DNA from 3 places in the Mesorhizobium sp. LjNodule214 genome. Region 1 is predicted to be linked to each of the others. Evidence: predicted binding sites of a transcription regulator. Region 1 holds the regulator's gene; each other region holds the start of a gene.
The links. The regulator PhoB, encoded in region 1, activates phosphate uptake and scavenging genes when phosphate is short. The targets are predictions, from matches to a motif close to TGTCATNNANCTGTCAT.
Positions count from the first base shown of each region.

Region 2: ACSQ3Z_RS35920 (LTA synthase family protein) is a predicted target of PhoB. The motif match lies at 5,351-5,367, and genes of this name have one in related genera.
Region 3: ACSQ3Z_RS16930 (esterase-like activity of phytase family protein) is a predicted target of PhoB. The motif match lies at 5,791-5,807, and genes of this name have one in related genera.

Region 1 covers NZ_CAXUPE020000001.1:139,945-150,105, reverse strand. The annotation lists gene ACSQ3Z_RS00650 (PstS family phosphate ABC transporter substrate-binding protein) at 100-1,128, shown strand; gene pstC (phosphate ABC transporter permease subunit PstC) at 1,225-2,685, shown strand; gene pstA (phosphate ABC transporter permease PstA) at 2,682-3,998, shown strand; gene pstB (phosphate ABC transporter ATP-binding protein PstB) at 4,014-4,838, shown strand; gene phoU (phosphate signaling complex protein PhoU) at 4,877-5,587, shown strand; gene phoB (phosphate regulon transcriptional regulator PhoB) at 5,604-6,293, shown strand; gene ACSQ3Z_RS00620 (hypothetical protein) at 6,321-6,674, opposite strand; gene ACSQ3Z_RS00615 (ROK family protein) at 6,702-7,943, opposite strand; gene xylF (D-xylose ABC transporter substrate-binding protein) at 8,210-9,250, shown strand; gene ACSQ3Z_RS00605 (sugar ABC transporter permease) at 9,399-10,161, shown strand, end outside.
Region 2 covers NZ_CAXUPE020000007.1:2,379-12,539, reverse strand. The annotation lists gene ACSQ3Z_RS35950 (YicC/YloC family endoribonuclease) at 1-156, opposite strand, end outside; gene mltG (endolytic transglycosylase MltG) at 331-1,563, opposite strand; gene fabF (beta-ketoacyl-ACP synthase II) at 1,666-2,928, opposite strand; gene ACSQ3Z_RS35935 (acyl carrier protein) at 2,963-3,199, opposite strand; gene fabG (3-oxoacyl-[acyl-carrier-protein] reductase) at 3,401-4,138, opposite strand; gene fabD (ACP S-malonyltransferase) at 4,199-5,140, opposite strand; gene ACSQ3Z_RS35920 (LTA synthase family protein) at 5,418-7,343, shown strand; gene ACSQ3Z_RS35915 (hypothetical protein) at 7,488-7,706, shown strand; gene rpsF (30S ribosomal protein S6) at 8,019-8,519, shown strand; gene rpsR (30S ribosomal protein S18) at 8,519-8,767, shown strand; gene rplI (50S ribosomal protein L9) at 9,031-9,615, shown strand; gene ACSQ3Z_RS35895 (class I SAM-dependent methyltransferase) at 9,890-10,161, shown strand, end outside.
Region 3 covers NZ_CAXUPE020000002.1:608,144-618,304, forward strand. The annotation lists gene ACSQ3Z_RS16900 (ABC transporter permease) at 1-612, opposite strand, end outside; gene ACSQ3Z_RS16905 (ATP-binding cassette domain-containing protein) at 609-1,406, opposite strand; gene ACSQ3Z_RS16910 (substrate-binding domain-containing protein) at 1,471-2,478, opposite strand; gene ACSQ3Z_RS16915 (sugar phosphate isomerase/epimerase family protein) at 2,584-3,492, opposite strand; gene ACSQ3Z_RS16920 (Gfo/Idh/MocA family protein) at 3,489-4,520, opposite strand; gene ACSQ3Z_RS16925 (LacI family DNA-binding transcriptional regulator) at 4,716-5,741, shown strand; gene ACSQ3Z_RS16930 (esterase-like activity of phytase family protein) at 5,892-7,358, shown strand; gene ACSQ3Z_RS16935 (L,D-transpeptidase) at 7,437-8,231, opposite strand; gene ACSQ3Z_RS16940 (MATE family efflux transporter) at 8,443-9,915, shown strand; gene ACSQ3Z_RS16945 (MFS transporter) at 9,919-10,161, opposite strand, start outside.

The DNA of each region.
Region 1 (10,161 bases):
GAAACTGTCATGCGACTGTAATAATCGAGAGTTATTGGCCTCACCGGGCGCCTAGGACAAGGGTGCCGAGAGACCATCTTCCGAACAGGAGCAGGCCACATGAAGAAATTTCTCCTCACGGCGTCGGCCGCAGCGCTTGCGCTCGCCGCGTCGTCCGGCTTCGCCGCCGCGCGCGACCAGATCCAGGTCGCCGGGTCGTCGACCGTGCTACCCTATGCCAAGATCGTCGCCGAGCAGTTCGGCGAAACCTTTACCAACTTCAAGACCCCGGTGGTCGAGTCCGGCGGCAGCGGCGCCGGCATCAAGGAATTCTGCAAGGGCGTCGGCGAAGACACCATCGACATCGCCAACTCCTCGCGTCCGATCAAGAAGGACGAACTGAAGTCCTGCGCCGACGCCGGCGTCAAGGAAGTCCAGGAAGTTCGCATCGGCTATGATGGGATCGTCTTCGCCACCGACATCAAGGGTCCGGACTGGGCGCTGGTTCCCGCCGACATCTACAAGGCGCTCGCCGCCAAGCTGGTTGTCGACGGCAAGCTGGTCGACAACCCGAACACCAAGTGGAGCCAGGTCAATCCGAAGCTGCCCGACTGGGATATCGCCGCCTACATTCCGGGTGAAAAGCACGGCACCCGCGAAGTGTTCGAGACCAAGCTTCTCGACGCCGGCTGCGACAAGGACGCCATCAAGGCCGCCGGCGTTGCCGACGCCAAGGAAATCGGCAAGACCTGCATCGCCATCCGCAAGGACGGCAAGGCTGTCGACATCGACGGCGACTACACCGAGACTCTCGCTCGCATCGACTCCAACAAGACCGGCGTCGGCGTGTTCGGCCTCTCCTTCTACGAGAACAATGCCGACAAGCTGAAGGTCGCCACCGTGGAAGGCGTCGTGCCTTCGACCGAGACGATCGCCAGCGGCAAGTACCCGGTTTCGCGCCCGCTGTTCTTCTACGTCAAGAAGGCGCATCTCGGCGTCGTTCCGGGCCTGAAGGAATATGTCGAATTCTTCCTCGACGACCAGATGGTCGGCCCGGAAAGCCCGCTCGCCGAATACGGCCTCGTGCCTGCTCCGGACGCCGAGCGTCAGGCCCAGCGCGACGCGTTCGCCGCCGGGAAGTCGATGTAATCTATCTTCCAGACCAGGGCGCGGACCAAGTCCGCGCCCTGGTTTTAACGCCTGCCGCATTGGCGCTGGCGACTAAGCTTCCCCGGGGGTGGGTCCATGTCGTCCTTGCTCGTACTGGCCATTATCGTTGCCATCGGCCTGGTTGCATTCTTCATCGGCCGGCAGCGTGCCTCCGCGCATGATAATGGTACGGTGAAGCCACATTCACGCGCCCACTATCACGGCTGGTGGGCTTTCCTGCTCGCCGTCCTGCCCGCCCTTTTGCTGCTTGCCGTCTGGACCATTGGCTCTTCCGTCTATCTCGACCGGCACATTCATGCCGCCCTGCCGGAGCGCACGGCCGACAGCAAGGTTGCCAGCGAGGCGCTTGATGTCAGCCTGGTGAAGAGCCTGGCCAAGGGCTTGCGCCAACTCGACGGCAGCACTGTGCTGCCCGCCACCTTTGCCGAGCTGCAGCCGCTGCTTGCTGCCAAGGGCGTGGCGCTGGCATCGGATACGCAGGACTACATGATCCCGATCGCCGTCGAGGCGAACAAGGTCCAGGGCATGCTCGGCCTGTTCGGCGCGGTCATCACGCTTGCTTTGTCGATTGCCGGCGCCCTTTATGCGCTGAGGCAGATCGCACCGCGGGCGCGCGCCAGGAACAATGTCGAGAAGCTGATGCTGTGGGGGCTGCTCGCCGCCTCGACCATCGCCATCCTGACCACAGTCGGCATCGTGCTGTCGATGCTGTTTCAGACGATCACCTTCTTCGAAAGCGTGTCGCCGATGAGCTTCTTCTTCGGCACCGTGTGGGATCCGCGCTTCGCTGCCGCGGGTTCGGGCGGCAGCCAGGGCCAGTTCGGCCTGATCCCGCTGCTCGCCGGCACGCTCTACATCGCTGCCGTCGCCCTGCTGGTGGCGGTGCCGGTCGGGCTGATGTCGGCGGTCTACATGGCCGAATACGCAACGCCCAAGGTGCGCGGGGTGGTCAAGCCGGCGCTTGAACTGCTCGCCGGTATCCCGACCATCGTCTACGGCATCTTTGCCGTGGTCACGCTCGGGCCGTTCCTGCGCGATCTCTCGGCGGCGCTGACCGGCGGCTCGCCCTTCATCCAGGGCCAGAGCATCTTCACCGCCGGCCTGGTCATGGGCGTCATGCTGATCCCGGTCGTGTCCTCGCTGTCCGACGACATCATCACCGCGGTGCCGCGCGCCATGCGCGACGGCTCGCTCGGTCTCGGCGCGACGCGCTCGGAAACGATCAAGCGGGTGATCCTGCCGGCGGCACTTCCCGGCATCGTCGGCGCCATCCTGCTGACCGCTTCGCGCGCCATCGGCGAGACGATGATCGTCGTGCTGGCGGCCGGCGTCGCCGCCAACCTCACCGTCAACCCGTTCGAAGCGATGACCACCATCACCGTCAAGATCGTCAACCAGCTTACCGGCGACCTTGAGTTCAATTCGCCGCAGACGCTGGTCGCCTTCGCGCTCGGCCTCACGCTGTTCGCGCTGACGCTGGTGATGAACATCGTCGCGCTGTACATCGTGCGCAAATACCGGGAGCAGTACGAATGACCGACATCCCCATGGATACGATGGTCCGGGCGGCGGCTCATCCGCGCCGCGACATCGGCCTCAAGGCCCGCTACGCCGCCGAACGCCGCTTCCGCATCTATGGCGCGCTGGCGATCTCGGTCGGCCTGGCGTTCCTCGCCATCATGCTGATCACCATCGTCTCGAAGGGCTACACCGCCTTCTGGCAGACGACGGTGACGCTGCCGATCAGCTTCGACGAGAAGCTGATCGATCCGTCCAACAAGCGCGCTACCGATCCGAGCGTGCTGATCAAGGCAAATTATCCCAAGCTCGCCGAACGCGCGCTGGTGGCCAAGCTCGGCATCGATCCCAGCAACAAGCCGATGGTCATGAAGCTCAAGGGCTTCCTGTCGGAAGGCGCCCGCGTCCAGCTGCGCGACATCGTCGCCGCCGACCCGTCGGTCATCGGCACGACGCGCGACGTCAACATCCTCGCCGCCGCCAATCTCGACTCCGCCTTCAAGGGCCAGATCGACCTCAGTGTCGAGGAGGCGCGCCGCAAGGTCTCGGACCAGCAGATCACGTGGATGAACAAGCTCAAGGCCGACGGGGCGATGGCCGAGCACTTCAACACCGGCCTGTTCTCCTATGGCGCCTCCAGCCGCCCGGAAACGTCGGGCATGGGGGTGGCGATCATCGGCTCGTTCTACATGATGGTGATCGTGCTGCTCTTGGCGCTGCCGATCGGCGTCGCCGCCTCGATCTATCTTGAGGAATTCGCCAAGAAGAACCGCCTCACCGACCTGATCGAAGTCAACATCAACAATCTGGCAGCGGTGCCGTCGATCGTTTTCGGCCTGCTCGGGCTTGCCGTGTTCATCAACTTCCTCGGCATGCCGCGTTCGGCCGCTTTCGTCGGCGGCCTGGTGCTGACGCTGATGACGCTGCCGACGATCATCATCGCCACGCGCGCCGCCCTTGCCGCGGTGCCGCCGTCGATCCGCTCGGCAGCACTCGGCCTCGGCGCGTCCAAGATGCAGATGGTGTTCCAGCATATCCTGCCGCTCGCCGCCCCCGGCATCCTCACTGGCACCATCATCGGGCTGGCGCGTGCGCTGGGCGAGACCGCGCCGCTGCTGCTGATCGGCATGGTCGCCTTCGTCGCCGACTATCCGAAGACGCCTTTCGATCCGGCGACGGCGCTGCCGGTGCAGATCTACATGTGGGCCAACGAGGCCGAACGCGCCTTCGTCGAGCGCATGTCGGGCGCCATCATCATCCTGCTCGTCTTCCTCATGGCCATGAACATCACAGCGATCGTGCTGCGGCGCCGCTTCGAACGGCGCTGGTAAAAGAAGGCATCTGGTATGAACATCATGACCGAACAGTCCCTCGAAAACGCAGTGGGCGACAAGATGAACGCCAAGTCGAACGAAGTGATCAAGATGCGCGGCGACAAGGTCGGCGTGTTCTATGGCGACAAGCAGGCGCTGTTCGACGTTAATCTCGACGTCCGCCTCAACCAGGTGACGGCGCTGATCGGCCCTTCCGGCTGCGGCAAGTCGACCTTCCTGCGCTGCCTCAACCGCATGAACGACACCATCGACTCGGCGCGGGTGACCGGCAAGATCACGCTGGACGAAGAGGACATCTACGACAAGAACATCGATGTCGTCGAACTCAGGGCCCGCGTCGGCATGGTGTTCCAGAAGCCCAACCCGTTCCCGAAGTCGATCTACGAGAACGTCGCCTACGGCCCGCGCATCCACGGGCTGGCCAAGCGCAAGGCCGACATGGACCAGATCGTCGAATCGAGCCTGAAGAAGGCGGCGATCTGGAACGAGGTGAAGGATCGCCTGCAAGAGCCCGGCACCGGCCTTTCCGGCGGCCAGCAGCAGCGCCTGTGCATCGCGCGTGCCATCGCCGTGTCGCCGGAAGTGATCCTGATGGACGAGCCCTGCTCGGCGCTCGACCCGATCGCCACGGCTCGCGTCGAGGAGCTGATCGACGAGCTGCGCCAGAATTACACGATCGTCATCGTCACGCACTCGATGCAGCAGGCGGCGCGCGTGTCGCAGCGCACGGCCATGTTCCACCTCGGCTATCTGGTCGAGGAGGGCGCCACCGACAAGATGTTCACCAACCCCGACGACAAGCGCACGCAGGACTACATCACCGGCCGGTTCGGCTGAGCGGTCCGGCGGCAACTTTCAGGCACGAGGACAGGATCATGGGTGAACATCATACCGTCGCCTCTTTCGACGAGGATCTCGGGGCGATCAGTAAGCTGATCTCCGACATGGGCGAACTGGCCGGCTCGATGGTCGGCGGGGCAACCCGTGCATTGCTGACATCGGACAATGCGCTGGCGCAGCGCGTCGTCTCAGACGACGCCATCATGGATGCGCGCCAGCGCGAGCTGGACGACCGCGCCATCACGCTGATCGCCAAGCGCCAGCCGATGGCCAACGATCTGCGCGCTGTGGTCGGTTCGATCCGCATGGCCGGCGATCTCGAACGCATCGGCGACCTTGCCAAGAACATCGCCAAGCGCGTCGGCACCGTCGGCCTCAGCGTCACGCCGCGCGACCTCTCGCACACCATCGATGTGATGGCGCAGCTGGTGCTGGTCCAGGTGCAAGGGGTGATCGAGCAATACGCCGCCGCCGACGCTGCGGCACTCGCCAAGCTTCGGAACGACGACGAGCGCATCGACGTCAAGTACACGTCGGTGTTCCGCGAGCTGCTGACCTACATGATGGAGGATCCGCGCAACATCACGGCCTGCACGCATCTGCTGTTTTGCGCCAAGAATCTGGAGCGCATCGGCGACCATGTCACCAACATTGCCGAGAACGCCTACTACGTTCTGACCGGCTCGCAATTGCCCGCCAATCGTCCCAAACAGGACGAGACGGCGATGTCCGCACCGGCGGCATGACAGGGGTAACCGACCGATGATCGCGCCACGCATCATGGTGGTGGAGGACGAGGAGCCGCTGGGGGTGCTGCTCCGCTACAATCTGGAATCCGAAGGCTACCAGGTCGAGGTGGTGACGCGCGGCGACGAGGCCGAGATCCGCCTACAGGAGAATGTGCCCGATCTTCTGGTGCTCGACTGGATGGTGCCGGCGGTTTCCGGCATCGAGCTTTGCCGGCGCCTGAGGATGCGGCCCGAGACCGAGCGGCTGCCGATCATCATGCTGACGGCGCGTGGCGAAGAGAGCGACCGCGTGCGGGGCCTCTCCACCGGCGCCGACGACTATCTGGTCAAGCCGTTCTCGACGCCGGAATTCATGGCCAGGGTCAAGGCGCTGCTGCGCCGCGCCAAGCCGGAAGTGCTGTCCAGCATGCTCAAGGTCGGCGACATAGTGCTCGACCGCGAGTCGCACCGGGTCTACCGCAAGAAGAGCGAGATCAGGCTCGGGCCGACCGAGTTCCGGCTGCTCGAATTCATGATGCGGCATCCGGGCCGGGTGTTTTCGCGCAGCCAGTTGCTCGACAATGTCTGGGGCGAGACGATTTATATCGACGAGCGCACGGTCGACGTGCATGTCGGCCGGCTGCGCAAGGCGGTCAACAATGGCCGCATGCCCGACGTCATCCGCACCATCCGCGGCGCAGGCTACGCGATCCGGGAAGATTAGGACCCTTCCATCCCGACAGATCGGGATTCACGCGCTACTTTCTAAGCGAGACAGTACAGCCCACAGAGCATCGAACTCGGGTTTGGTGGTCTCGCGGGTTTGCGCGCCATCTGGGTCGTCGACCTCTCCCACCGGCGGCAGCTCCCCTTCGGGCAAGTGATCGCCGTCGAGGCCGCCGGGATAGGCGAGGAGCACGCGACCATCTGCGTAAATGTGCATTGCCCGACAGCCAAGATTTCCGGCGTCGCATTCGAAGTAGGACACGACGGGAAGATCAGTTTCACGGGACGAGACATCGGCGCAAGAAAGCCAACGGACTGGCGGGCCGAAGTCCGGCAGGTAATATGTCACGCCATGCCGGTTACGGTAGCTCTTCATCATAGACGCTCACGATTGGGGTCTGACGTTTCAGGCAACGCTCTTGCCGGCGACCGTTCGCTGCTGGACGCCCGGCGCAAAAATCTCCTGGTCGACGAAGCCGAGCGCGCGCATGGCGCAGCCCTCGCGGATCAGCGGCAACTCATTCGGCTCGGTGTCGAAGGAGATCGATTTCGAGTGCTGGCCGCCGGCAGTCTGGGCAATCGCCTCGCGCAGCGCCGGTTCGATCAGATCGAAGGCGGCGGCGCCGACGCCGACCATGGCGACCGGTGCCGGGTCGATCAGTGCGAACAGGCTGCCAAGGCCGAAGCCGAGCGCCTCGCCGGCCTTGCGATAGGCTTCGCGCTCCGGGCCGTCGGTCTCGCGCGCCCGCGCGGCGAGCGCGCGCATGTCGGCATCGCCGACATCGACCGGTTCGGCATCCTCGCTCATCATCCTGGCGTTGCGCCAGATGGCATAGTTGCCGGCATAGGCCTCGACGCAGCCGCGCCGTCCGCAGCGGCAGAGCGCACCGCCCGGCCGGTGGATCATGTGGCCGAACTCGCCGCCGGACGAATGAGTGCCGGTGAACAGTTCGCCCTTCAGCACCAGCCCCATGCCGATGCCGTGCGAGAGCAGGATGGCGATGAAATCGTCGCGGTAGCGGTCGGGATCGCGCCATTGCAGCGCCACCGCCATCATGTTGCAGTCGTTTTCCATGGTGGCGGGAATGCCGAATTCGCCTTCCAGAATGTCGGCAAAGGGGATGTCGGTCAGCGACGTGATCGGCGACCACAGCATGGCGCGGGCATGGGTGTCGGTGATGCCCTGGATGCCCATCGCGATGCGGGCGACGCTGCGCACATCGAGGTCCGGATCCTCGAACCGGCGCCGGACTATTGCCGTGCATTCGCCGATCAGCTCGTCGCGCGGCATGGTCAGCGTGTCGAGGCGGCGCTGTTCCTCGGCAATGACCTGTCCGGCATAATCGATGACGGCGACGGAGAGGAAGTTCAGCGACAGCACCACGGTCATCACCGCCGTGGCTTCCGGATTGAGGCCGAGGCCGACCTGCGGCCGGCCGCGCTTCAGTGAAGCCGTCTCGCTCGGCTTGCTCTCAGTGAGGATGCCTTCCTGGATCAGGTCTGACGAGATCGCCGAAATGGTCGAATGGCTGAGGCCGGTAGTCGCGGCGATCTCGGTCCGTGACGGCTGGCCGGCCCGGCGCACGGCCGAAATCACCATCGCCCGGTTGCGCCGGCGTAGATCGTCGTGGCGGATTCCAACCGACATGGCCTGCGTTCCTCCCTGCCGCCGCAGCCTTTCGTGACGTCGAAGGCCGTCGACGCGCTCATCGAATATTGGCAGAAGTGGGAAGCCCTGTCATTTATTTATTCCGAGACTCGAAAAAAAGTCGCCGACCCATCAAAATCCATCAGAATCGATGTTGACAGCGCTTTGTCGTTGCATCAGTGTTTTTTCGAGGCTCGAAAAAATAGAGCCTTGTGCCGACCTTCGGGTCAGTTTTGTCGCGCCGCGCGCGGCGCAGGGAGGATATCATGAAGAAATTTGCAGTCGCCATGCTGGCGGGTGTCGCCATGTCGCTGACACTGGCGTCGGTCGCGCAGGCGAAGGACAAGGTCATTGGCGTGTCATGGTCGAACTTCCAGGAAGAGCGCTGGAAGACCGACGAGGCGGCAATGAAGGCGGCGATCGAGGCTGCCGGCGACAAGTACATTTCCGCCGACGCGCAGTCCAATCCCGGCAAGCAGCTGACCGACGTCGAAAGCCTGATCTCGCAGGGTGCGAATGCGCTGATCGTGCTGGCGCAGGACGCCTCGGCCATCGGGCCGGCGGTGCAGAAGGCGCTTGACGAAGGCATTCCGGTCGTCGGCTACGACCGACTGATCGAGAACAAGGACGTCTTCTACCTGACCTTCGACAACAAGGAAGTCGGCCGCATGCAGGCCCGCGAAGTGTTCAAGGTCAAGCCGGAGGGCAACTATGTCTTCATCAAGGGTTCGGGCGCCGATCCGAACGCCGATTTCCTGTTCGCCGGCTCCATGGAAGTGCTGAAGGAAGCCATCGACGGCGGCAAGATCAAGAATGTCGGCGAGGCCTATACGGACGGCTGGCTGCCGGCCAATGCGCAGAAGAACATGGAACAGTTCCTGACTGCCAACGACAACAAGGTCGATGCGGTGGTGGCGGCCAATGACGGCACCGCCGGCGGTGTCGTTGCCGCTCTGACGGCGCAGGGGCTGGCCGGAACCGTTCCGGTCTCGGGCCAGGACGGCGACCACGCCGCGCTGAACCGCATCGCGCTTGGCACGCAGACCGTGTCGGTGTGGAAGGACGCGCGCGAGCTCGGCAAGAACGCCGCCGAGATCGCCTCGCAGCTGGCCGACGGAAAGCAGATGACCGATATCGCCGGCGTCAAGGACTTCACCACGCCGGGCGGCAACACCGTCAAGTCGCTGTTCCTGACGCCGGTCGCGATCACCAAGGACAACCTCAATGTCGTCATCGACGCCGGCTGGATCAAGAAGGACGAGGTCTGCGCTGGTGTCGCCGCGGGCAGCGTCGCGGCCTGCAACTAAAGCCGGCCGATACCGGTAGCGAGTTCGGCGCCGCGGCCCTAAAGCCGCGGCGTTTCTCAAAGGGGCTTTCCGCTTCAATTGAGCCGGGAAAGCCAATAGCATCGTGTTCCGGCAACCGCGCCAGACGGCAGACCGGTGGGAGGACATCATGACCGATACGGCTTCCAACACGCCGGTCGCCAATGCGACCGCGGATCGGGCGCGGGCTGCCGAGCTCAGCGCCGTTGGACGTTTCCTCAAGGCGACCGAACTCGACACGCGCATGCTCGGCATGGTCGGCGCGCTGCTGGTCATCTGGATCGGCATCCACCTCCTGTCGGGCGGACTTTTCCTGACGCCGCGCAATCTGTGGAACCTGTCGGTGCAGACCTCGTCGGTGGCGATCATGGCGACCGGCATGGTGCTGGTCATCGTCATGCGCAACATCGACCTTTCGGTCGGCTCCGTCGAAGGTGTGATCGGCATGATCATGGGCGTGGCGCAGGCCGAATTCCTCATTCGCGTCATCGGCTTCCAGCTCGGCAATCCCTGGCTCTGGATCATCGCACTCGCCGTCGGCGTGGCGCTCGGCCTTTTGATCGGCGCGTTCCAGGGCTTCATCATCGCCTATATGGAGGTGCCGGCCTTCATCGTGACACTGGGCGGCCTGCTGGTCTGGCGCGGCATGGCGTGGCTGATCACCAGCGGCCGCACGGTCGCGCCGCTCGACGCCACCTTCCAGCTGATGGGCGGCGGCCCGCGCGGTTCCATTGGCGCCACCGCCAGCTGGATCGTCGGTGTCGTGGCTTGCGCGGCAGTCGCCTTCGCGCTGCTCAACGGCCGCTCGCAGCGCAAACGGTTCAACTTCCCGCTGCGCCCGGTGTGGGCAGAGACATTCCTCGGCGTGGTCGCCTGCGCCGCCATCCTTGGCG
Region 2 (10,161 bases), on a different contig from region 1:
CTGCCTGACGGCCGGTTCCAGCCGCTCGAAGCCTTGCGGCAGCCGCAGCCTGACCTCGACGCTCTTGCCGTTGACCGACTTGACCTCCCAGGCGATCGAGGTGCCCTGGTGTTCGGCGACCGCGCGCGCAAAACCGGTCATGCTCTGCAAATTCATGATGCCCGTACGCCCCTTGGCGCGTGATCCCGGAACTCCTTCCCGATCAAACCACGCGCGGCTACAAAATGCCGAAACGTCCAATGCCTTCAAGCCGGCGCCGCACGTTTTCTTCAAATATCAGCGCATCGCTTGCGTTAAACCCGCAAGGGACGATTTCAAAACCACCCGGCGCTACTGGGCGGCCCCCGCATCGCCACCGGCGTCGCCGCTATCGCCAGCATCGGCGGGGGCATCGGTCTGGCCTTCCACCTTGCCGGCTCCGGCCTTGGCGGCGTCGTCGGCCTGCTTCTTCTGCAGTGCCCTGTAGCGGGCGACGTTCTGGTTGTGCTCTTCCAGCGTCGAGGCAAAGACGTGGCCGCCGGTGCCGTCGGCGACGAAATAGAGGTCGTCGGTCTTCGACGGATTGGCAACCGCCTCGAGGGCTGCACGGCCCGGATTGGCGATCGGGGTCGGCGGCAGGCCGTTGATCAGATAGGTGTTGTAGGGCGTCTGCTTGTCGATGTCCGACTGGTAGATCGGGCGGTCGGCGGGTTTGCCCTTGCCGCCGAACAGGCCGTAGATGATCGTCGGATCGGACTGCAGACGCATGCCCTTGGCCAGCCGGTTGAGGAAGACGGCGGCCACGCGCGAGCGCTCGTCGCCCTTGCCCGTCTCCTTTTCGATGATCGAGGCCAGCGTGACGAAGTCCTCGATATTGGCCAAAGGCAGATCAGGCGCGCGCCGCTGCCAGACCTCCTCGACCAGCTTCTTCTGGTCAGCCAGCAGCTTGTCGACAATCTGTTGGCGCGAGTAGCCGCGCGTAAAGCGCAACGTGTCCGTAGCAAGACTGCCCTCGGACGGCTCGGTCGCGGGCATGTCGCCGGTCAGCGCATCCTGGTCGGCGATGCGCTGCAGCGCCTGCTCGACCGTCAACCCCTCCGGGATGGTCAGCGAATACAGCACCGACTTGCCGCTCTTCAAAAGCTCCATGATGTCGCGCATCGAAGCCCGGGGCTTGATCTCGTACTCGCCGGGCTTGAGCACCGAATCATTGCCATAGGCGCGCACGCCGAGGCGGAAGATGCGGGCGTCGCTGATCAGCTCGCGCCGCTCGAGCTGGTCAGCAATGTCCTGGACGGGCGTGTTCGGCTTGACCAGGAAGGTGTCGCCGGCGGCCGACGGACCGGGCTCGTTGAACGCCTGCTTGCCGAAATAGAGCGCGGCGCCAGCGGCCAGAACCATCAGCATCACCATCGAGATGACGAAGTTCATGAACACGACGACCTGGCTGCGCGAGGCGCGCGAGCGCTTCGGAGGCGGCGTGCCGGCCTCGGGCCGCAAGGCCTCGGCGGCCGTCTTCGGCACGATCGGACTGGATGCGGCCTGCTGCTGTCCGAATTCTCCGCCGCCCGAATTTGTGTTCATAGCGCCCTACCATCTGTCATTTCGACGAATCCCCTGGGGCAGAGTAGGGGCGAATATGGCAAAAATGACGACAGGGTGCGGGGACGCCTGCCGGCCGGCCGTTCAGCCATTGTAGCTTTGGAAGACGAGCGAGGCGTTGGTGCCGCCAAAACCGAAGGAATTGGACAGCGCCACGTCGATCTGTCTGGAACGCGGCGTGTTCGGCACCAGGTCGATCGCCGTCTCGCGTTCCGGGTTGTCGAGATTGATGGTGGCCGGCGCGATGTTGTCGCGGATGGCGAGGATCGAAAAGATCGCCTCAGCCGCACCCGCTGCACCCAGCAGATGGCCGATCGACGACTTGGTCGACGACATCGAGATCTTCGACGCCGCGTTGCCGACCAGCCGCTCGACCGCGCCGAGCTCGATCGTGTCGGCCATCGTCGAGGTGCCGTGCGCGTTGATGTAGTCGACGTCGGCGGGCGACAGCTTGGCCCGGTTCAGCGCCGCCGTCATGCAGCGGAAGGCGCCGTCGCCATCTTCGGCGGGCGCGGTGATGTGGTAGGCGTCGCCGGTCAGGCCGTAGCCGGTGACCTCGGCGTAGATTTTCGCGCCGCGCGCCTTGGCGTGTTCGAGCTCTTCGAGAACGACAACGCCGGCGCCCTCGCCCATGACGAAGCCGTCGCGGTCGCGGTCATAGGGACGGGAGGCTTTTTCCGGCGTCTCGTTGCGCTCGGTCGACAGCGCCCGGCAGGCGGCGAAGCCGGCAAGCGAAAGCCGGGTCACCGGCGCCTCGGCGCCGCCGGCCAGCATCACATCGGCATCGCCGAAGATGATCAGCCGGGCAGCATCGCCGATGGCATGCGCGCCGGTCGAGCAAGCGGTGACGACGGCGTGGTTGGGGCCTTTCAGCCCGTGCCGGATCGACACCTGGCCTGACACAAGGTTGATGATGTTTCCCGGAATGAAGAACGGGCTGATGCGGCGCGGCCCGCGCTCGTGCAGGATCAGCGCGTTCTCGGCGATGCCCTCGAGGCCGCCGATGCCGGAGCCGATCATGACGCCCGTGGCGCAGCGCGCCTGCTCGGTCTGGGGCTCCCAGCCGGAATCCTTCAGCGCTTCGTCGGCGGCCGCGATCCCGTACAGGATGAAGTCGCCGATCTTGCGAAGTTCCTTCGGCTCGAGCACGGCTTCGGGATTGAGCGTGCCGTTGGAGCCGTCACCGCGCGGAATGACGTGGGCGATCTTGCAGGCAAGATCCTCCACTTCGAACTCGGTGACGCGCTTGGCGGCGCTGCGGCCGGTCAGCAGTTCCTTCCAGCTATGCTCGAAGCCCATGCCGAACGGCGAAACCAAGCCAAGGCCCGTGACGACGACACGCCTCATCGCAGGTCCTCCCCGGTAATGCCTGCGAAAAGCCTCAGGCCGAGGCCTTGTCGATGTACTTCACGGCATCGCCGACGGTCAGGATGGTCTCGGCCGCATCGTCCGGGATCTCGACGCCGAATTCTTCTTCGAAGGCCATGACGAGTTCGACCGTGTCGAGGCTGTCAGCGCCCAGATCGTCGATGAAGCTGGCCTGCTCCGTCACCTTGTCGGCGTCGACGCCAAGATGCTCGATGACGATCTTCTTGACGCGCTCTGCGGTGTCACTCATTTGGGGCATCCTCGTCTTTTGGTTGTCTGTCTTCGTTAGCGGGCGGAATGCCGCTAATCAAGCTGAAAGATGGTCCTGCCGAAACACAACAAACAGGACCGGTTTTTGCCCGAACCGCCGGGTTGCGGGCCGCATTACACGAAAAATGGCCGAGGTCCAAGCCGAAATGGGCCTTTTCACAACCCGCCGGACCTTGGTCCGTCAGATCATGGCCATGCCGCCATTCACATGAATGGTTTGGCCGGTCACATAGGCCGCTTCATTGGAGGCGAGATAGGCGACCGCAGAGGCGACCTCGGCGCTGGTGCCCATGCGCCGGGTCGGGATCGCCGCCATGATCGTCTCCTTCTGCTTGTCGTTGAGCTTGTCGGTCATGGCCGATTCGATGAAGCCCGGAGCGACGCAGTTGACGGTGATGTTGCGGGTGGCGATCTCCTGCGCCAGCGACTTGGAAAAGCCGATCATGCCGGCCTTGGAAGCGCAGTAGTTGGCCTGGCCCGGATTGCCTGTGACCCCGACCACCGAGGTGATGTTGACGATGCGGCCATGCCGGCGGCGCATCATCGGATGGGTGAGTTCGCGCGTCAGCCGGAAGGCAGCGGTGAGGTTGACCTCCAGCACCGCATCCCAGTCGGCATCCGACATGCGCACGAACAGGCCGTCCTTGGTGATGCCGGCATTGTTGACGAGGATGTCGACACCTTCGAGATCGGCCTCGGCCTTCTGGCCGAGCGCCTTGACCTCGTCGCGGTCGGACAGGTTGGCCGGAAACAGTTTGACCCGGTCACCGAGCTCAGCGGCCAGCGCCTCCAGCTTTTCGACGCGCGTGCCGTGCAGGCCGACGATGGCGCCCTGCGCATGCAGCACGCGGGCGATCGCCTCGCCGATGCCTCCGGTTGCGCCGGTGACGAGCGCCTTGCGGCCGGTCAGTTCGAACATTTTTGTCTCCTGAATCTCAGAGGACACCCTTCACATGGGTGGGGTCAAATCGCCAGTGGATTATGCAAGCGTCGCTAGCGCCGCCTCGACGTCGGCCGCCGTGCCGACGGCGGCGGTGGCGACATCGCGGTTGATGCGTCGCGCCAGTCCCGACAGCACCTTGCCGGCGCCGACTTCGTAGAGCGTCGCAACGCCGTTGGCACCGAACCATTCCACCGTTTCACGCCAGCGCACGCGGCCGGTCACCTGTTCGACCAGGCGGCGCGCGATCTCGTCGGGGTCGCTGGTCGGCGTGACTGTGACGTTGGAAACGACCGGTACCACCGGCGCGTTCTTCGCCACGCTGGCCAGCGCCTCGCGCATGATTTCGGCCGCCGGCGCCATCAGCGCGGAATGGAAGGGCGCCGAGACCTGCAGCATCAGCGCCCGCTTGGCGCCCTTTTCGGTGCAGAGTTTCGCCGCCAGCTCGACCGCGGCCCTGGCGCCTGAAATGACCAGCTGGCCGCCGCCATTGTCGTTGGCGACCTGGCAAACCGAGCCTTGAGCGGCTTCAGTGCAGGCGGCTTCGACATCTGCCTGTTCCAGCCCGATGATGGCCGCCATGGCGCCCTCGCCGGCCGGCACCGCCGCCTGCATGGCGTTGCCGCGCACGCGAAGCAGCCGCGCCGCATCGGCGACCGAAACGAAGCCGGCGGCGGCAAGGGCGGAATATTCGCCCAGCGAATGTCCGGCGACGTAAGACACCTTGTCCTTCAGCGAAAAGCCCCTCGCCTCCAGCGCCCGGATCGCGGCCAGCGACACCGCCATCAGCGCCGGCTGGGCGTTGGCGGTCAGCGTCAGCGTCTCTTCCGGACCCTCCCAGATCAGTTTCGACAGTTTTTCGCCGAGCGCGTCGTCGACCTGCTCGAAGACCTTGCGCGCCTCGGGAAAGGCATCCGCCAGGTCCTTGCCCATGCCGACAGCCTGGCTGCCCTGTCCCGGAAAGGTGAATGCGACGGCCATTTGGGCTTCTCCAGAGGCTGGTTTTCCCTGCCTGTGACGCAAGGCGGACGGCCAAGTCAAGCCCGCGGGCAGCGTTTCAGCCTTCGTTGCGGCCGGGAAAACCGACCGAGTCCCTGTTCCGAAAGCCTTTTTGGCGATCACACCTGATGAAAACCGCTCACGAATCGTTTGCTGGCTCTTCTTATTTTCGCCACAGCCGCTAGCTTTTGCATGACAGTTCTATGACAGATCAGTGACGCGAGTGGGAAAGACGCGTTGCGTGGCCGGGGGAAGTGAAGTGGCAAGGATCAGGAAGGGCGTGATCAAACCCGCGCCGCAGTTTCTGGAAGGCGATCCGTCCACCGGCTATCTGCCGGGGCGGAAGTGGCCCGTCGTCCGCTATGGCCTGATCAGCCTGCTCGCCTCCGCGATACTGGTTTTTGCCATCGAATGGATCGTGCGCGGCGACTTTTACGGCACGGTCGGCTTCTTCCTGCAACCCTTCAAACCGGGCTGGACCACCATCATCGTGTTCGCGCTGGTGCTGGTCGGCCTTGACGCCGTGCTCGGCCGCAGCCACCAGAGCCTGATGATCGTGGCGCCGCTGACGCTGGCGCTGGCCTTTGTCGGCCACCAGAAGTCGCACTATCTCGGCGACCCGCTCTATCCGACCGATTTTCTGTATTCACGCCAGATCATGTCGCTGATGCCACTTTTGGTGCGCGAGCGGCCGATGACTGCTCTCGCCATTGCGATCGGCATCATCGGCGGCCTGTCGTTGCTCGTCTATGGCTGGCGGCAGTGGCGGCGCCGGGTGCCGGTCCTCAGCCGCAAGGGGCGCCTTGCCAGGCTGACGCTGACCGTGCCGCTGCTTGCCTTCTTCGTCTCGATCATGGACTACGCCACCTTCTCGTGGACCCGCGACCGGCTGCAGATCATCCCGATCATGTGGGACCAGAAGGAAAACTACGCCTCCAACGGTTTCGCGCTGGCCTTCGCGCTCAACGTGCCGATGGCGCAAGTCTCGGCGCCGGCGGGCTATTCCGACAAGGCGATCGCGGCGATCGACAGGCCCGGGGTGACGACATCGGTGCCGGCCGACAAGCCCGACATCATCATCGTGATGAGCGAATCCTTCTGGGATTCGACCAAGCTGCCCGGTGTCACCATCACGCCGGATCCGATCCCCAATGTGCGGGCGCTGCGCTCGGGCTACATGTTCTCGCCCGAATTCGGCGGCATGACCGCAAACATCGAGTTCGAGGCGCTGACCGGCTTTTCCAACGCCTTCCTGCCGGCCGGCTCCATCCCCTACCAGCAATATGTGCGCTCGCCGACGCCCTCGCTGGCCACCTTCCTGAAGAGTGAAGGCTACAGGGCGCGCGCCATTCACCCCGGCACCAACTGGTTCTGGAACCGCGGCGCGGTCTATGCCGATTTCGGCTTCACCGACTTCCGCTCGGAGGAGACGCTGCCGCCGATGCAGAAGCGCGGGCCGCTGGCCTCCGACGCGGCGATGACCGACGAGATCATACGCGAAGCCGACGCCAGCGAAGACCCGGTCTTCCTCTTCGCCGTCAGCCTGCAGAACCACGGTCCCTACGAGCCGTATCGTTATTACAATCCGACCCACAAGGTGCAGGCGCCGATCAGCACATGGGCGCGGGAATCGCTGCTCAGCTTCGCCGAAGGCTCCGCCGATGCGGACCGCGGCCTCGAGCGCCTGATCGAATGGGCGAGGAAACGCGAGCGGCCGACGGTGATCGCCTTCTTCGGCGACCATCTGCCGCCGCTCGGACCGGTCTATGTCGAGACCGGCTTCATGAAGGACAATGTCGCACCGCGCAAGGAACCGGCCGACCAGATGCTGGAGCATCACCAGACGCCGCTGATCATCTGGTCGAACCGCACCGGCCCGGCCGAGGACATGGGCGCGGTCAGCCCGGCCTTCCTGCCCTACCACATCCTGACCACGGCGGGCATCACGCACCCCTATTACACCGGCTTCCTCGGCGCACTGCGCGAACGCTACCGCGTCGTCGACCGCAACCTGCTCTTGACGCCGGCCGGCGAGGCGACGCCCGACTGGGCGCGGCAGAAGAAGATCGACCCGGCGATCAACGATTTCCGCCTGCTGCAATACGACATGATGTTCGGCAAGCGCCGGGCAGCACCCGACTTCTTCCCCGAGACGGTCGACAACGCGGTCGCCCACACCAGTTGAGCCTGGTGTTCTTCGACCCTGCGACGCCAAGGACGGCGGTAGTGTCTCAGTTTTGAGATTTGCCCTACCGTCAATCGGCATCGACCTGTCGCATGGCGGGCCGAACTCCTGTATGCTTAGCCGAAAGAGGTGGAGGCTTCTTTCATGAAACGACACCTGACCGACGAGGAAAAGGCGCGCGTTCGCGACAGGCTGACGGCAGTCGAGGGCGCCAGGTACCCGGACCATATCGTTTCGGTCATGGTGAACAGCGAGACCGACGACAACGGCAATCCAGTATGGTCGGTCGTTAAATCATATGACGATAGGGAGGCTGCCTACGGGCACAGCGTGCTTATCAAGTGGCCGGGATGCACCTGGTAATGCTCTCTGGCCGACTATCTGATTTGGATTTCAGACTGAGACACTGCCCGGCCTTGCCTTCCCCGGGAATTGCTGTATAGACGCCCGCAATCTGCCGGTCCTTGCTGGGGGCTGAACGGAGGGCCGTTGCTTTTCTCGAAAAGCGGTGTGTGAAGCCAGAAGCGCTTCCGCCTCCCGTGTCTCCGCTCTCGACCGTCTCGAAATGCTCCTTTCTTCCCGCCCCCCTTTTACCGGGGATCAGCGGTCAGAGAAGTTGCAGAGGCTTTTGCCGCGAGGGTCCGGGAGAGAAACGAAGAAAGGCACTGATACACTATGGCTCTCTACGAACATGTGTTCCTTGCCCGGCAGGACCTCTCGCAGCAGCAGGTCGATGCGCTTGTCGAACAGTACAAGGGCGTCATCTCCGCCAATGGCGGGTCCGTCGGCCGGGTCGAGAACTGGGGACTGAAGTCCCTCACCTACCGGGTCAACAAGAACCGGAAGGCATACTACACGCTTATGGACCTCAACTGCCCGCCGGCAGCGCTCAACGAGATGGAGCGCCAGATGGGCCTGTCCGAGGACGTGCTGCGTTTCCTGACCGTCAAGGTCGAGGCGCATGAGGAAGGCCCGTCGGCCATGATGCAGAAGCGCGAAGAGCGCTCGGAACGCGGCGGCTTCGGCGACCGTGACCGTGGCGATCGTGGCCCGCGCTCGTTCGGCGACCGCGATCGCGGCGACCGTGGCGACCGTCCGCCGCGCTCGTTCGGCGACGCCGGTGGCGATCGTGGTCCGCGCCGTCCGCGCGAAGGTGTTGAAGGGGGTGCAGAATAATGGTCGACATCAATCAGATCCCGACCCGGCGCCCGTTCCACCGCCGCCGCAAGACCTGCCCGTTCTCCGGCGCCAACGCGCCCAAGATCGATTACAAGGACGTGCGCCTCTTGCAGCGCTACATTTCCGAGCGCGGCAAGATCGTGCCGTCGCGCATCACCGCCGTCAGCCAGAAGAAGCAGCGCGAACTCGCCAAGGCGATCAAGCGCGCCCGCTTCCTCGGTCTGCTGCCCTACGTGGTTCGCTAAGGCCTTTAGTTTGACCATGATCTTGTCCGAAAACCGGTATCCACTTTTCGGGATCATGGTCTAGCCAGCGGGCGGCTAGCCGCCCGCTTTTTCCCTACGGCGACGGGCGCCGCAGGGTTCGATCCAAAATCCCGAGTTGAGGTGAAAAGCCTCTAACTGCCGCGACAGGCAGGACAGCGACACCGGCGGTAAATCGCCCCTTTTGCTTCCTGACCTGTTCCAGAGAATTCGGCGTCTACGCCTAACCTTAAAGGAACAAAACCATGGAAGTCATTCTTCTCGAACGCGTTTCCCGCCTCGGCCAGATGGGCGATACCGTCAAGGTCAAGGACGGCTTTGCCCGCAATTTCCTGCTGCCGCAGGGCAAGGCGCTGCGCGCCAACGAAGCCAACAAGAAGAAGTTCGAGGGCCAGCGCGCCCAGCTCGAAGCCCGTAACCTCGAGCGCAAGTCGGAAGCCGCGCAGGTTGCCGAGAAGCTCGACGGCAAGAGCTTCATCGCCGTGCGTTCGGCCGGCGAGACCGGCCAGTTGTACGGTTCGGTGTCGACCCGCGACATCGCCGACCTGCTGACGGCCGAGGGCTTCTCGGTCAACCGCAACCAGATCCAGCTCAACCAGCCGATCAAGACCATCGGTGTGACCAATGTGGCGATCGCGCTGCATCCGGAAGTCGAGGTCACGATCACGCTCAACATCGCCCGCACGGCCGACGAAGCCGAACGCCAGGCCAAGGGCGAGACGCTGACCACCGCCGAAGCCATTTATGGCGAAGACATCAACGACAATGCGCGGCCGGAGAACTTCTTCGACCCGAACGCCGAGTTCGAAGGCGGCGAAGAGAACGCCTGATCACGCGCGACGGGCGCGCCCAGGCGGCGCTCCGTACGTTTTGTCGGCTTCCAGGATTTCTGGACCAATGCCCGGGCCTCGCGTCCGGGCTTTTTTGTGCCAAATGGAACTTTTCGAGCCCCTATATCTTGTTGCAGATTATAGCGTCGTGCGCCCTTTGGACGGGGAAAGGACGCTGTAGAAACTTTGTTTGGCGCATGATCCTTTCCGAGATCGGTGTCGATTTCGGGGTCATGCGCGAACAGCCTGTCTGACCGTGAGGGGACATTTGGTCATGAATATTCTGTTGAAGCGCGTTTTCGACGGTCTAGTGGGTACCGGCAATCTCAAGGTAACCGGCCCCAAGGGTTTAGCCGTGGTTTTCGGCGACGGCAGCGGCGAGCCGGTCCACATGCACATCAAGACCAGGCATGCCGAACGCGCCATCACCTTCGATCCGATGCTGGCGGTGCCGGAAGCCTACATGGACGGCGAGCTCGACATTCTCGAGGGCGGCGTGCTCGGCGTGATGCGCATCGCCTTCCAGAACATGGGCAGCGGCGGCAT
Region 3 (10,161 bases), on a different contig from region 1:
GATGGCCCAGAAGATCTGCACCGGGATGCCGTAGAGCTGGCTGGAGAAGATCGTGTAGGCCCAGCTGTCGGCCAGGCCGGTCAGCGCCATCGACTTGCCCTCGTTGATGATCTGGATCAGGCCGCGCAGCAGGAAATTCATGCCGAGCGTGGCGATCAGCGACGACAGCCCGCCATAGACGACCAGCGACCCGACCAGGAAGCCGAGCAGCGTGCCGGTAACGATAGCGGCGGCAATGCCGAGGAACGGATCGTAGCCGGCCTGCACCACTAGGGCGAAGACCCAGGAGGCAAACCCCATCGTCGCCGGAAACGACAGGTCGATCTCGCCGCAGGTGACGACGAAGACCAGCGGCACCACCACGAACAGCGCCACCGGCAGCGTGGTGAGCACCGACCTGTAGAGGTGCCAGGTGGTGAAGACTGTCGGGTTGGCGATCATGAACACCGCCATCATGACGATGAACACGCCGAGCGTGCCGAGCGAGGCGCGGTTGTCGAGAACGAAACCGCGCAGCCAGTGATCGGATGGGTGCTTCCACTCCGTCCGTGCCGGTTCGCCGCGAGACAGGCCGAGAGGATTCTGCAGATCGGGTTCCATGGTCTTGCTCATCGCACTCGCTGCTCCGTTTCGCCGGCGTCATGCAGCCCCGCCAGCCCGCCTGGGTGTGCCACGTCTTCCATGAAGTTGATCAGATCCTCGGCCGACTTGACCTCACTGCGATCGGCGGTCAGCGCCACCTTGCCGCGATCGAGCACCACGAAACGGTCGGCGATGTCGAAGACATGATGGATGTTGTGGCCGATGAACAGGATCGAGCGGCCGCTGGCCCGCACCTGGCGCACGAAGTGAAACACCTTGGCGGTTTCGGTCAGCGACAGCGCCGTTGTCGGCTCGTCGAGGATGATCAGCTCCGCCTGCTTGTAGATGGCGCGCGCGATCGCCACACCCTGGCGCTCGCCGCCCGAAAGCTGGCCGACGATCGAATGCGGCGTGAATACTTTCGAGGTGAAGCCGATCTCGCGCATCAGCCGGCTCGCCTCCTCGATCTCCTTGTTGACCTTCAGCCAACCGAGAAAGCCGGTGAGTTCGCGGCCCATGAAGATGTTGCGCACGATGGTCTGCTGCACGGCCAGTGCCCGGTCCTGGAACACCGTTTCGATGCCGGCGTCGCGCGAGCGCGCGGCACTCCATCCGGTCACCGGCTTGCCGCGGACGAGGATTTCGCCGCTGGTCGGCTTGACCACGCCGGACAGGATCTTGATCAGCGTCGACTTGCCGGCGCCGTTGTCGCCGATCAGGCCGACCACCTCGCCGCGGTCGACGCTAAGATTGACCCCACCAAGCGCATAGACCTGGCCGTAGGATTTGCTGATGTCGCGCAGTTCGATGATGCGTTCGGCCATGGCGGTCCTCGCTTGGTTCCGGCTGCCGGTCGGGCCTATCCGACCGGCATGCCGAGGTTACGGGTCAGCGCAGCGCCTGCTTGGCGAGCTCGGAGACGATCTCGTAGTTCTGCGGCGTGACGAAGCCGGCACCGGTGTCGACATTCATCGGCGCCAGGCCCAGCACCACTTGCTGGCAGAGGCTGAGGATCGGCAGATAGCCTTGCAGGAACGGCTGCTGGTCGGCCGTCAGTTGCACCCAGCCGCCCTTGAAGGCCTCGACGATCTGCGGGCTGGTGTCGAAGCCGAAGTTGAAGATGTCGCCGGGCTTCCTTCCTGCGGCCTGCATGTATGTCGGCACGTTGCCCAGCATCTGCCCGCCGGGATAACCGACGGCCTTGACAGCGGGATTGTTGAGCAGCGCGGCGGTGATCACCGGGATCGCGAGATTCGGATCGGCTGCCCACTCGGTTTGAGAATTGATTTGAACGACCTCGATGCCGGCCTCTTTCAGTGCGGCGACTGTCCCACGCTCGCGTGCGCCCCGACTCTCGTTTTCGAACGGGCCGATCATGATCGCCTTGTCGCCGGCCTTCAGCCCGGCCAGTTTGAACGCCTCGGCGCCGAGCGCACGGCCCTGCTGCTCCTGCTGGGCGCCGACATAGCCGCCGCCGAACGCCGCCGTCACCGTCGGCACCGGCACGTTCTGATACATCATCTTGATGCCATCCTTATGCGCCTGTTCGGCGAGCGGCATGATGGCGGCGTCGCCCGGATGACCCATCATGGCGATACCACCAGGCTTGACCGCGACCGCTTCGCGCAATTGCTGCACCATCTTTTCGACGTCCCAGCCGGAGAAGATGTAGTCGACCTTCGGCCCGAGATCGGCCTCGGCCTGCTTGGCGCCATTGTAGACGATGGTGCCGAAAGCGTCGCCCTCGGCGCCGCCGACGAAGAAGCGGATGTGGACGTCCTTGCACCATTTGGCGTCGAGCGCCTGCGCGGGCAAGGTCGAGATTGCAGCGGCGAGCGCCGTGGCGGCAGCCACAACGGTCGAGCGCAGAAGTGTCGTTCTCATCGCGATGCTCATGCACGTTCCTCCCTTTTGGTCCCTCGCAAGCCGAGGGGTTTTCGACGATGGCTTCGGCTTGGCGCCGCAGTTCCTGGCCGGCCGGCTCCTCCCGCCGACCAATCCTCACATTGGATTTGGCAGGTAGCTGACACCTCCCCTGCATTGCTGGAGGTATTCCAGCGCGCGGACCTGCCCGGTGATCTCCAGATCGCCGCGATAGACCGGGTCGTGCCAGCCCTCGATGTCGATGGCGCCCTTGTACCCGGCCAGCCGCAATTCGCTGATTACCCTGGTCCAGTCGCTGTCGCCGAAGCCCGGCGTGCGCATCTGCACGAACGGCAGGCGGCCGAACACGCCATGCTCGCGGATCACGTCCCAGCGCACCGTCGCGTCCTTGCCGTGGACATGGAAAATGCGCGGCGCCCATTTGCGGATCTGCGGCATCGGATCGATGAGATAGACGAGCTGGTGGCAGGGCTCCCATTCGAGGCCGAGATTGTCGTCTGGCAATTCGTTGAACATCAACTCCCAGGCATCCGGATTGTGGGCGATGTTCCAGTCGCCGCTAGCCCAGTTGCCATCCATGGCGCAATTCTCGAAAGCGATGCGCACGCCCTTGTCGGCGGCACGCTTGGCCAGCGGCCCCCACACTTCGCGGTAGCGCGGCAGGCTGTCCGTCAGCGGCTTGCCGCGGAGGCGGCCGGTGAAGCCGCTGACCGTGGAAGTGCCGAACAGATGCGCATTGTCAATGACCGTTTCCCAGGCCTTCAGCACACCGAGATCGACATCGCCGCTCTCCAGCGGATTGCCGAACACGCCGATCGAGGACACGGTGGCGTCGGCCTCGCCGATCGCCTCGCGGATCTGGCCGGCCAGCCGCGGCAGATCCTTGCCGCCCAGCGTCTGCCAGAAGAACGGCTGGATGCTCTCGAAACCGAGTGGCAGGATCTCTCTGATGTAGGCCGCGGGGTCGTCGAGATTGGCCCGCACCATGGTGCCGATGCGGATGTCGAGAAGCGGGTTTGGCATCATTGTGCTTCCTGTGTGATTGCCACGCGGCCTCCGGTTTCGGCGCTTTCTATCGCGCCGAAGACCATGGCCAGGCTCTTGATGTTGTCTGCGCCCCGCGTTTCCGGCTCGGTGCCGGTCTCAATGGCGTGCATGAAATCCCTGATGATGCCGAGATGGCCGTCGACGCGGTCAGCGGGGTCGAGCGGCGGCACTTCAACCGGCTCGGTTTTGTCGAAAAGGCCGTCGCGGACAGGCAGCACAAGTTCCGCCGTCAGCGCGTCGTGACCGTCCCAGAGCAGGCTGCCGTGCTCGGCGACGATGCGCCAGCTGCCCTCCCAACTGGTGCGGAAACCTGCGGCGCACCAGGAACCGGCATAGGTAAAGACCTTGCCGCCGCCGAGGTCGAAGACGGCATTGGCCGACGACCCCTGCCGGTACCAGGAATTGGCCGGCTCCCATTCCTGGCAAAAGACACTGGCCGGCTCGCCGCCGACCATGTAGCGGGCGGCGTCGAATGTGTGGATCGCCATGTCTAAAAGCAGGACATGCGCCATCTCCTCGCGAAAGCCGCCGAAATGCGGTGCGACGAAAAAGTCGGCGTGGATGCTGGTCGCGGCCCCAATGGCGCCAGAGTCCAGAAAGCGCCTGATGCGCCTGACATTGGCGACATAGCGACGGTTCTGCACGACGGCATGGACACGCCCAGCGCGGCGCGCGGCCTCGACGATGGCGCGCGCATTCTCCGGGCTGTCGGCCAGCGGCTTTTCGGTCAAGAGATGGCAATTATGCGCAAAGGCGGATAGCGCAACCTCGCGCCGGGCAGCGGGTACCACGACGTCGAACACCGCGTCGGGCCTGGTCTGATCGAGCACAGCGTCGAGGCTGATCCCGATGACGGCACCGGTGAGTTCGTACTCGCGCGCCCTCGCCTTCGCCCGCTCGGCGTCGAGATCGACAAGGCCGACAATCGCGAGCCCGTCGATCTGCCCTACGGCATCGAGCCAGTGCTTGCTCATCGCGCCACAGCCGACGAGGACGACATTCATCATCCAGCGCTCCTCCTCCCGTTCGGTCCCTCCTGACCGAAGCCACGGCATCCACGACATCACCGTAAACGTTTTTCCGTAAACGTTTACGACAACACACCCGATGGAGTAGAATGTCAATTGGCCGCTCGCGAAAATAGTCTTATCGCCTTGGCCTCAGCACCGGCCAATGCTAGCGAAGGTCGGGGGAGAAAGTCTTTGGCGTCCAGCATCCACGACCTTGCACGTCACCTGAACATTTCGATCGGCACCGTGTCGCGAGCACTCAACGGCCGCGCCGACGTCAATGCCGACACGCGCCAGCGCGTGCTCGAAGCGGCCAAGAAGCTGAACTATTCGCCGAACCAGTCCGGCCGCAGTCTGCGCCGCGGCTCGACTCATTCGATTGCCTTCATGCTGCAGCCGCATCCGGGCGACCAGCAGTATGGCGAGCCCTTCTTCATTCCGTTCCTCACCGGCCTGCAGGCCAGGCTCGCCGAGAGCGGCCTCGACCTCATCGTGGTGATGGGCGCGCCGGGCGACTATCAGCAGGAGCGTCTGCGCCGCGTCGTCGAGACACGCCGTGCCGACGCGGTGGTGCTGGCCTGGACGCGGCGTGAGGACGAGCGCATCGACTATCTGACCGAGGCCGGCTTCCCGTTCGCCACGCTCGGGCGCAGCCGCTCCGGCGGCACGGCCTATCCCTCGCTCGACCTCGACTTCGAAAAGGCCGGCGCCGATGCCGTCGACCGGCTGGTCGCGCGCGGCCACCGCCGCATCGCCGCCATCCGCCCGTCCCTCGACCTCAATTTCGGCCATTTGTTCCTCGCCGGCTACCGCAAGGCCTTGCGCCGGCACGGCATCGAGGTCGATCCCAACCTGATCGCCGACGGCTTCATCAACGAGGCCGGCGGCTATTCGGTGACGCCGCGCGTGATGCTCGCAAAGGACCGGCCCACCGCCATCATCTTCAACAATGACGCCATGGCGCTCGGCGGCTGCAAGGCGATGGCCGAGATGGGCATCAGGCCCGGCCACGACATCGCCGTGATCGTCATCGTCGACACCCCGCTCTGCCGCTATTTCTCACCGGCGCTGACCGGCTTCCGCCCGTCGCTGGAGCCGATGGGACAAAGGCTGGCCGAAATGCTGCTGGCCTCGCTCCCCGCCTTCGCCGGTGAGGAAGGCCCACGCATCATGCGCGAGGTCTGGCCGCTGGAGTTGATTGCGCGGGAGAGTGACTAACTGGACGCCTCTTTCTTCTGTGCGAGAAGGAAGAGGCGCGCCCCCGCCCTGTCACGCAAGTATCATGTTCGCGTCCTAGACCGCTTGGCGGAAAGGTGCTGGCGCCGATGCGACGCCTGCTCCGGGCTGCTTTGTCACAAGGGGATATCCATGAAACATCTCAACCGAACCGTCGCGCTCGGCGCGGCACTCGCTCTGTTCACCGCCTTGACGCCGGCGCTCGCCGAAGGCGTCGCCTATGTCAACAAGGGCTTGGTCGGCGTCGGCCGCATGCCGGCCAACCTGAAGGACAAGTTCGGCGAGACCTTCGGCTCCGGCTCCGGCATGTCGATCGACGTCAAGGGCTGGACCCATGACGCGACCGGCTACAAGGGTTCGCTCTGGCTGCTGCCGGACCGCGGCTACAACGTCGTCGGCACCACCGACTACCGGCCACGCCTCAACACCATTTCCATCGAGCTTGCCCCGACCGCACCCGGCGCGGCACCTGCCGCCGGCCAGGAACAGTCCGGCGTCAAGGCGACGCTCGCCGACTCGATGCTGCTGACCGACGACAAGGGCGCCGATGCCACCGGCCTCGACCCGCTTAACGGCGTGCGTCCCGCCGCCGGCGACATGCCGATCCTGCCGCAGGCCGACAATGGCAAGCTGGCGCTGGACAATGAAGCGATCGTGCACCTGCCCGACGGCACCATGTTCATCTCCGACGAATACGGCCCGAACATCTACCGCTTCTCGGCCGACGGCCATCTGCTATCGGCGACGCAGCCGCCCGCCGCACTCGTGCCGATGCGTCACGGCGCGCCGAATTTCGCCTCGGACAATCCCGGCCCTGGTGCCGCCGAGCCCGATCCGAAGGATCCCGAGACCGGCCGCCAGAACAACCAGGGCCTCGAAGGCATGGCGATGACGCCGGACGGCAAGTTCCTGATCGCCGTGCTGCAGTCCGCGCCGCGCCAGGATGGCGGCGATTCCGGTTCGACGCGCCAGAACACCAGGGCGCTGGTCTATGACGCCTCCGACCTCGCCCACCTCAAGCTGGCGCACGAATACATCGTGCCGCTGCCGGTGTTCAAGGACGCCAAGGACAAGACCAAGGTGGCGGCGCAGAGCGAGATCGTCGCGCTGTCGGACAAGACCTTCCTGATGCTGACGCGCGACAGCGGCAACGGCCAGGGCGTGAAGGGCGATGAGTCGCTTCTGCGCAGGATCAATGTCGTCGATCTTTCGGCGGCAACCGACATCGCCGGCGGCCCGTTCGACGCCGCCGACAAGCCGGTGGCGCCCAAGGGCGTGCTCGACCCGTCGGTGACGCCGGCCAAGCTGACGCCGTTCATCGACCTGAACGACAAGGCCGAGCTCGGCCGCTTCGGCCTGCACAATGGCAAGCCCAACGACAAGAACAACCTCTCGGAAAAGTGGGAGGCGATGTCGCTGGTCAGCGTTCTCGATCCAAAGCTGCCCGACGACTATTTCCTGTTCGTCGCCAACGACAACGACTTCATGACCCAGGACGGCTTCCAGGTCGGCGCGCCCTACAAGGCCGAGGACGGCGCCGACGTCGACACCATGTTCCTGGTTTATCAGGTCACGCTGCCGAACCTCGCCACGAACTAGCTGCATCCTTGAAGGCGGACGCGATCAGCGCGTCCGCCTTCAAGTCGTTTGTCGACGTCGGCAATGCTGTGAAGGCACCTACTTCAATATCTCCGCGTCCCTTGGCACACCGGCATCGATCGGCTCGGCCGTCCTGTTCGACACTGCCGTCATCTTCCCGGCGGCCGACAGGTTCGGGCGCACGTAGACCTGCGCGACGCCGTTGACCCGGCTGTAGAGGTCGATGATGTCCTGGTTCATGAAGCGCACACAGCCGGACGAGGCGTTCTTGCCGATGGAATCCCACTCCGGCGTGCCGTGCAGCCGGTACATCGTGTCCTTGCCGTCGCGGAACAGATACAGCGCACGCGCGCCCAGCGGGCTCTGCGGGCCAGGCGGCATGCCGTCCTTGTATTTCGCCAGTTCCGGTCGGCGCTGGATCATTTCCGGCGGCGGCGTCCAGACCGGCCACTTCTTCCTCGCCTGAACCACGGCACTGCCGGTCCATCCGAAACCGGCCTTGCCGAGGCTGACGCCGTAGCGGATCGCCGTGCCGCCATCGCGCACCAGATAGAGAAAATGCTCGGAGGTATCGACGACGATCGTGCCGGGTTTTTCTCCGGTCGGGTCGGGCACGATCTGGCGCACGAACTTCGGATCGAGCTTGGCCACCGGGATCGCCGGCAGTTGATAGCCCTCGTCGACGCGCGCCGCATACATGTTTGTGGCAGCGCCGAAAGCCGAGTCGCTCGGCGGCGGCGCCGCTGGCACTGGCGGCGTGACCACGTCCGTCGTGGTGCACGCCGAAAGAGCCACGGAGGCCGCGCCCAAAGCGGATGCACCGAGAAACGAGCGCCGGTTCAGGCACTCAAAAAACTGCGGACTTTCGGACATGACCCCCCCGGCTTATCCATAACGTCTGGTAAGGATGCGGCCCCACGCCACAAGGATCAGTATCCCATTCCGGAAGCTTTGAGAACATGATTAGATCGAGGCACGCCAGAAGACCTTAGGCCAACCTTTTCCGGCGCCCCATCGACCTGTCCCGTTGAATCGGCAATCGTCGCGGACCGGCCCCTGATATGCCTTCGCCGAGTTGCCAGCCATGGACGAAAAAATACCCACGCGCCGGCGCCCTGCCGATCTCACCAGCGGCCCGATCCCGCGCACGCTGCTCTTGTTCGCCCTGCCGGTGCTCGGCTCCAACGTGCTGCAATCGCTCAACGGCTCGATCAACGCCGTCTGGGTCGGCCGCTTCCTCGGCGAAGCGGCGCTGACCGCCACCTCCAATGCCAATCTGGTGCTGTTCCTGATCCTCGGCACCGTGTTCGGCATCGGCATGGCGGCGACCATCCTGGTCGCGCAATCGGTCGGCGCCCGCGACCTGCCTGAAGCGCGGCGCATTGTCGGCACCAGCGCCACCTTCTTCTTCCTCGTCTCGGTGCTGTTAGCTGTCTGCGGCTGGATCTGGGTCGACGCTATCCTCAACACGCTGGGCACGCCGGCCGACGCCCTGCCGCTCGCCCGATCCTACCTGCGCATCATCTTCGTTGCCGTGCCGATGATGAACCTCTTGTCCTTCGTCATTACGGTGCTGCGCGGCGCCGGCGATTCGCGCACGCCGTTCTTCTTCATGGTGCTGGCCGTCGTGCTCGACATCGTCTTGAACCCGCTGCTCATCCGCGGCATCGGCCCCCTCCCCGAACTCGGCATCGCCGGCTCGGCCACGGCGACGCTGATCGGCCAGACGGTGAGCGTGATCGCCATCCTCGTCGTGCTCTATGCCCGCAAGCATCCGCTGAGACTCGCCGGCGCCAACCTCGCTTTGCTACGGCCGGATCCGGCGCTGCTCAGGATCGTCGTCTTCAAGGGCGTGCCGATGGGCCTGCAGATGATCGTTATCTCGGCCGCCGCGCTGACAGTGATGGGCATCGTCAATTCATACGGCTCGCGGGTTGCCGCCGCCTACGGTATCGCCGCGCAGCTCTGGACCTATATCCAGATGCCGGCTTTGGCCATCGGCGCCGCCGTGTCTTCGATGGCGGCGCAAAATGTCGGCGCCGGGCGCTGGGATCGCATCGGCCGGATCGCCGCCTCCGGCGTCGGCTTCAACCTCGTGCTGACCGGCGCGCTGGTCTACCTGCTGTTCCTGTTCGACCGCTCGATCCTCGGCCTGTTCCTCAGCACCGACAGCGCGGCCATCGACATCGCCGCCCACATCAACAATGTCGCGTCCTGGTCGTTCATCCTTTTCGGCGTCACCATCGTGCTGTTCGCCACCGTGCGCGCCACCGGTGCGGTGATGCCGCCGCTGATCATCCTGGTGATCTCGGTGCTGATCGTGCGCACCGGCTTTGCCTACTTCTTCCGAAGCGTGATCGGCGAGGAAGCGCTGTGGTGGAGCTTTCCGGCCGGCTCGATCACCTCGCTGGCGCTCGCCGCCGCCTATTACCGCTTCGGCGGCTGGCGCACCATGCACATGATCGAGAACAGGCCGGCCGCTGGCGAACCGCCGGACACCGGCCTCGGCGTGCCGCGCCAGCGCGCAAACATGGCACCAGAGACGCCGAACGGTTGATGCTCAGCGTGCGTATTTTGCGCCAAACCCCAACGCCACCAATGAGAAGAGGGTGATCATGCCTGCGAAGGCGAGGCTTGCCGTCGTGGAACTTGTCCAGCTTGACAGAAGGCCGATGCCGATGACCGGCAATGCGTTGCCGCAGAAGCAGCAGACGAAGAAGGCCGACACCACTTCGGCGCGACGGTCGGCCGGCGCGATCTGGTTCACCACTTGCAGGCCGCCCCGATAGCCGAGCGCTGCCGC